Regions from separate parts of the Sphingobium fluminis genome, predicted to be linked through region 2. Evidence: predicted binding sites of a transcription regulator. Region 2 holds the regulator's gene; the other holds the start of a gene.
What was found. The regulator LexA, encoded in region 2, represses DNA repair genes until DNA is damaged. The targets are predictions, from matches to a motif close to GTTCCNCNCTTGTTCT.
Positions count from the first base shown of each region.

Region 1: a site for LexA is predicted at 1,423-1,438, ahead of WG907_RS12585 (ATP-dependent helicase). Genes of this name have one in related genera too.

Region 1 covers NZ_JBBJUK010000004.1:110,175-113,581, reverse strand. The annotation lists gene WG907_RS12585 (ATP-dependent helicase) at 1-1,354, opposite strand, end outside; gene WG907_RS12580 (GFA family protein) at 1,456-1,851, shown strand; gene WG907_RS12575 (Fe-S oxidoreductase) at 1,994-2,422, shown strand; gene rsmD (16S rRNA (guanine(966)-N(2))-methyltransferase RsmD) at 2,473-3,012, opposite strand; gene WG907_RS12565 (pseudouridine synthase) at 3,009-3,407, opposite strand, start outside.
Region 2 covers NZ_JBBJUK010000004.1:214,090-217,496, reverse strand. The annotation lists gene WG907_RS13115 (ComEC/Rec2 family competence protein) at 1-1,195, shown strand, start outside; gene lexA (transcriptional repressor LexA) at 1,156-1,824, opposite strand; gene WG907_RS13105 (molybdopterin molybdotransferase MoeA) at 1,919-3,097, opposite strand; gene moaC (cyclic pyranopterin monophosphate synthase MoaC) at 3,094-3,407, opposite strand, start outside.

The sequences.
Region 1 (3,407 bases), 100 kb from region 2:
CGGCGGCCAGCGCCAGCGGAATGCCCTCCGCCCGCGCGAGCCGGTGCAGCTTTTCCACCGCCTTGTCGCCAAGGCCGCGCTTGGGGATGTTGACGATGCGTTCGAACGCCAGATCGTCCGCAGGCTGGTTGACCAGCCGAAGATAGGCCAGCGCGTCGCGGATTTCGGCGCGCTCGTAGAAGCGGAAGCCGCCGATGATGCGGTAGGGCAGGCCGATCTGGATGAAGCGGTCCTCGAATTCACGGGTCTGATGCTGCGCCCGCACGAGAATGGCGATGTCGTCCAGCGATCCGCCCGTGCGCTGGATCGCCTCGATCTCCTCGCTGACCCGTCGCGCTTCCTCCGGCCCGTCCCACACGCCCAGCACGCGCACCTTTTCGCCGACATCGATCTCGGTCCACAGCGATTTGCCGAGCCGCCCGCCATTTTCAGCAATCACGCCCGACGCCGCGCCCAATATGTGGGGCGTCGACCGGTAATTCTGTTCCAGCCGCACGATCGTCGCGCCGGGAAAATCCTTTTCGAAGCGCAGGATGTTCGCCACCTCTGCGCCACGCCAGCTGTAGATCGACTGGTCATCATCGCCCACGCAGCAGAGATTTTTGCGGGTCTGGGCGAGCAGGCGAAGCCAGAGATACTGGCTGGAGTTGGTGTCCTGATATTCGTCCACCATGATATAGCGGAACCGCTGCTGATACTGTTCGAGCACGTCCCGATGCGTTTTGAGGATCGTCAGCACATGCAGGAGCAGGTCACCGAAATCGCAGGCGTTCACCTGCGCCAGTCGCGCCTGATAGGCGGCATAGAGCTTCTGCCCCTTGCCATTGGCATAGCCTTCGCTCTCGCCCGCGCCTACATCCTGCGGAGTCAGGCCCTTATTCTTCCACTGGTCGATCAGGCCGCCCAGCTGCCGCGCGGGCCAGCGCTTTTCGTCGATGCCCTCTGCCTGAATGAGTTGCTTCATCAGGCGCAACTGATCGTCGGTGTCGAGTATCGTGAAGTTGGAATGGAGACCCACCAGTTCGGCATGGCGACGCAGCATCTTGGCGGCGATGGCGTGGAAGGTGCCGAGCCAGGGCATGCCCTCGACCGCCGGGCCGATCATCCGGCCAACGCGCTCGCGCATTTCCCGCGCTGCCTTGTTGGTGAAGGTGACGGCGAGGATTTCGGACGGATAGGCGCGGCGCGTCGCGACCAGATGCGCCAGCCGCGCCGTCAGCGCGGCGGTCTTGCCCGTGCCCGCGCCGGCCAGGACCAGCAAAGGGCCTTCCGTCGTCAGCACGGCTTCGCGCTGGGGCGCGTTAAGGCCCCGGAGATATGGCGGTTCGTCAGCAGGGGCTTGGTCGGGTGTCATCGATGAACAACTAGGAAGAGGCAACGGCAGGGGCAAGGTGGCGCACTTGCCGTGAGGCGCTTTCTATGAGAACAAAAAGAGAATCACGCAAGGAGGAAGATATGGTCACGGGCCGATGCCAATGCGGCGCCATCGCGTATAAGGCCGATGGTGACCCGGTACATAGTTCGCTTTGCCATTGTTCGGACTGCCGCAGGAGCGCGGGTGCGCCGATGGTGGGCTGGGCTTTGTTCGCCGAGGAACGGGTGACAATCAGCGGTGCGCCGGTGACGTACCAATCGTCCGACAATGTCAGTCGCGCGTTTTGCGGTACTTGCGGAACCGGGCTGTTTTACAGAAATCCGGTCGCCTTTCCCGGCATGGTCGACATCCAGACCGGCACGCTGGACGATCCTTCGGCTCTCCCGCCGCAGGCCCATATTCAGGTGGCGGATGCACCATCATGGATGGCCGATGCGCACGAACTGCCCAAATTCGATCGCTATCCGTCGGGTTGAATTCCCCCGTTTTTGGTCAGTCCATGGCGCATAAGCCACGCTTCGTCGTCGGGAGGGGAACGGGCGCTTACCGGTGCTGGTTCTTCGCGTGCCGCATCCTGACGGATGCAACGGGCCGACAAGATAAGGAAGGATGATCCCGATGAAATCCATCATGCTGGCAGGCGCCGCCCTGCTGACTTTTTCCGCTGGTCTGACAGGCATGGCGGTCGCACAGACCGCGCCTGCCCAAACCGCTCAGCCGACTGCCGCCGATCCCGCTTCGTCCATGCCGATGGGCGATGCGACCCAGACCGATAGCCCTGCGGCGGCCTCGCCTCAGGCTGCCGATCCCAACGCAGGCCAGCCGACCGGCGCGGTTCCGGCCGATACCGGTATGGTGCCAGCGCCGGCCGATGCGCCGAAGGATGCCACAGCGCCGGTTGGAACGTCCGCCAATCCGGTCACGGTAGGGGGCAACGTCACGCCGCCACCGACCGAAGCGAAGGACTATCCGGTTTGCAGCAAGACGGTGCAGGATAGCTGCATCAATCGCGGCGAAGGGCAGCGTAAGGCGCGCCGCCACCGTTAATCATCGATCAGGGTCTCGTGAAGCCTGTGCTTTGCGGGACCCGGACCGCTTCAGGCATCGGCACGAAGCAGGGTCAGCCGCGCCTTGCCGACATCGCGCACCGCATCGATGATAAAGCCCTTGACCAATATATCCTCACGACGATCCGTCTCGATGCTGATCCAGCTGGCGGGCCCGGTCCAGCCGAGGCGGGACAATTTGTCGAGGGCCACCGCCCCCGCTCCGGTGCCATAGGGCGGGTCCATGAACAGCAGATCGAGCGGCCTCTGGCTGCTTCCCAGCGAAAGAACGCTTGAGGTGCGAATGTCTGGGCGGATGCCGAGCCGGTCGCCATTGGCGCGGATCGCGTCGATCGCCGGCTTGTCTTGCTCGACGAAGAGGCAGGAGCCGGCGCCGCGCGATAGCGCCTCAAAACCCAATGCCCCGGACCCTGCGAAGAAATCACCGACCGCCAGCCCCTCGAACGAACCGAGTCGGCTGACGAGCATCGAAAATAACGTTTCACGCGTGCGATCGGCGGTGGGACGCGTGGCGTCGCCCTTCGGCGCGATCAACGGGCGGCCGCGCCATTGACCCGCGATGATCCTCATGCCTTGTTCTTCAGGCTGGCGCGGAACTGGACGAGATCATGCTGGCGCACCTCTTCGACTTTGCCCGGTGCCAGGTCGGCGAGGAGAAACGGACCATAGCTGGTGCGGATCAGGCGGTTGACCTGAAGCCCCATATGTTCGAGCACGCGGCGCACCTCGCGGTTCTTGCCTTCGGTCAGGGTCATTTCGATCCACTGGTTCCGGCCGGTGCGCCGCTCAAGATTGGCCTCGATCGGACCGTAGCGGATGCCATCGATTTCGATGCCATCGAACAGATCCTCAAGCTGCTGCTGGCTGACCTCACCAAAGGCGCGGGCGCGGTAGGTGCGAGGTACGCCCGTCGAGGGCAGCTCCATCTGGCGCTTGAAGCCGCCATCGGTGGTTAGCAGCAAAAG
Region 2 (3,407 bases):
CGGGGCGGAGGTGCCGACGGTACGATCGTGCGTCGCGGCGCTGCTCGTACTGGCGGGGCTGGCGCTGGGGCGCGACGCGATCACGCTGCGCCTCGTTGCGGCGGGCGCTTTGGTGGTGCTGGCGTTGTGGCCCGATGCGCTGGTCGGCCCCAGTTTCCAGATGAGTTTCGCCGCGGTAATCGCGATCGTCGCGCTCGGCGAACATCCCCGCTATCGGGCGTTCGTTGCCGCGCGCGACGAAAGCGTATCGCGCCGCATCGGTAGGGCGCTGTTGGCGCTGCTCGCGACGGGCTTCGCGGTCGAACTGGTCTTGGCGCCGATCGCCCTGTTTCATTTCCACAAAGCGGGATTGCTCGGCGCCTTTGCCAACCTGATCGCCATCCCGCTGACGACGTTCGTCGTGATGCCGCTGGAGGCGCTCGCGCTTCTGCTCGATATCGCAGGGCTGGGCGCGCCGGTGTGGTGGCTGACCGGCCAAGCACTGCGGCTGCTGCTGTTCATTGCCCACAGTGTCGCAGCGAGCCCGATGGCGGTAATGCTCGCGCCAGCCACCTCGCCTTGGCTCTACGGGATCATGGTGATGGGCGGGCTTTGGGTGCTGTTGTGGCGTACAAGCCTGCGCTGGCTGGGTCTGCTCGCCATCCTGCCGGGGCTAATCGCGATTTTTACTGCTTCTCCGCCCGACATATTGGTGACTGGCGACGGGGGCCATGTTGCGGTCCGGACGGCTGGCGGCGGCATGGCGATCCTGCGTGATCGAGCGGGCGATTATGTGCGCGACTCTCTATCGGAGAGCGCTGGTTTCGACGGCGCACTGGCCGCTATTGCGGCGCTTCCCGAAGCCCGTTGTTCCGCCGACATGTGCGCGTTGCGCATGGTTGCGGGTGGGCGCCCGTGGCGCATTCTGGTCACTCGATCCGATATGCTGGTCGACAGGGCAGCCATGGAGCGCGACTGCGCGGCGGCGGATATCGTTCTGAGCAACCGCCGCTTGCCTAACTGGTGTCGGGCACGCTGGTTGAAAGCCGACCGTGCCTTGCTGCGCCGCACCGGCGGGATTGCGATCAACCTTGAGAGCGCCACCATCCAGACGGTCCGGTCCCCCGGCGACGCGCATCCCTGGGTTCCGGTCCCACCCCGCAGCCGGCCACCGTATCAATTATATCGGCGCAGCAGCCCCGCAAGCTTACCTTGAATCCGCACCTGCCCGGTATCGTAGATTTGCGGCTGATAGGCGCTATTGGCGGGGTCGAGCCGGACCTTTGGCCCCTCTCTACGGAAATATTTGAGCGTCGCTTCATGCTCGTCGATCAACGCCACGACGATTTGCCCGTCGCGTGCCACCTCGGTGCGCTGGATGAGGGCAAAGTCGCCATCGAGAATACCGGCCTCGACCATCGAATCGCCGGATACTTCAAGCGCATAATGGTCGCCTGTTCCAAGCAGCGCGGCGGGGACGGATAGCATAGTCTGCCCCTCCATTGCCTCGATCGGTACGCCGGCCGCAATCCGCCCGTGCAGCGGAATTTCGATGACGTCATTCGCCGCGACCGGCAAGCTCGGCGCAAGCTGGGGCTTGGCAAATGGCGGCTTGACGCTTCGGCCAACGGCCTCGGGAAATTTAAGAACCTCGAGCGCCCGCGCGCGGTTGGGCAGTCGTCGAATGAATCCCCGTTCCTCGAGCGCGTTGATCAACCGGTGAATGCCGGATTTCGAACGCAGATCGAGCGCGTCCTTCATTTCCTCGAACGAGGGGGATACACCACCCTCTTCGAGCCGGCTGTGAATGAAGTTCAGCAGTTCCTGCTGTTTGGGCGTCAACATGCCACTTGCCTCCATGGAACGGATGGAGAACACTTAGGAAACGAATTGAGGCAAGTCAAGCGGCACCGACATCCCCGGTGGGCAGGATCACTCGCTAAATCGGAAGGATCGTTACGCTCTCGCCCGGTTGGCCGACAGGCGAACCGGCCGGGCGCAGGATCAGGCAGTCGGCCGCCGCCAGCGAAACCATGGCGGCACTATCCTGCGAGGTGACCGATACGACGCCCGCATCGCTTCGAAACGCCCGCAGATATTCGTCGCGCTCGCCGGTGGCTGGCAAGATGGAACCCAGATTTGCACGGATGGTGGGCGGCCCCGGAGCAGCAGCGCCGGCCATGCTCCGGACCAGCGGCAACAGAAAGAGCGTCGCCGTAACGAAAGCCGAAACGGGATTGCCGGGCAAACCGAGGAATATTGCCTGCCCGATGGTGCCTGCCATTAACGGCTTGCCTGGCCGCATGCGGATTTTCCAGAAATCGAGCGTGCCCCCTGCTGCGAGAAAGGCGGGGCGCACCAGATCATGGTCGCCGACCGATGCGCCGCCGGTCGAGACGATTATATCCGCCCCGGCGGCGCGAGCAAAAGCGTCGGTTTGGGCGGGAAGATCATCCGGAACGATGCCTAGGTCGATGACATCGCAGGGCAGCGCGGACAACATCGCCGCAAGCATCGGTGCGTTCGAACTGGGCAGCCTGCCGGGCGGGGTAAGGGCGCCCGGCGGCACCAACTCGTTACCTGTGGATAGCAGGGCGACGCGCGGCCTTCCGCCCACGGGGAGACAGCCGTGCCCGGCCAGAACGGCCAGCGCGATTTGCGGGGGGCCGAGCCACGAGCCGGCCGGGAGCAGCGAATCGCCTGTCCTGAAATCCGACCCGGCGGGCCGGACGTGACGGCCTGGCGTCAACGCATCGTCAAGGCCCGACAACCGGCCGTCCTCAACCCGTGCATTTTCCTGAATGAGGATGGCGTCGGCACCAATAGGCATCGGCGCGCCGGTGAAGATGCGGCAAGCGGTGCCCTGAACAAGCGGATCAGGCACGCCCCCGCCAGCAGCGCTCGTCGCCGTGACCGTCCAGGGGCCGGGCCATTCCGACGCGCGGACGGCATAGCCGTCCATGGCGGACAGGTCGACCCAGGGTTGATCGCGTAAGGCGTGGAGATCGCGCGCAAGCCAGCGCCCGGCGCAATCGACGGCCGCCAGTTCTTCAGCCGGCAGTGAGGATGCGAGTGCGAACAGGCGCGCTTGCGCTTCGTTCACGGGGATCAGACTCATGATGCGCGCCAGTCACCCGATTTGCCGCCAGACTTGGCGAGCAGACGGACGTTACCGATGATCATGCCCTTATCCAACGCTTTGGCCATATCGTAAATGGTGAGCAGCGCGACGCTGGCTGCGGTAAGCGCTTCCATCTCGACGCCCGTCCGACCGGCGCTCCGCGCTGTCGCGGTGACGTCGACTCCATCGACGTCGAGCGTGAAATCGATCGTGACTGCGCTGAGCGCGACCGGATGACAGAGCGGAATGAGGTCGGCGGTGCGTTTCGCGGCCATGATGCCTGCCACGCGGGCGACAGCGAGCACGT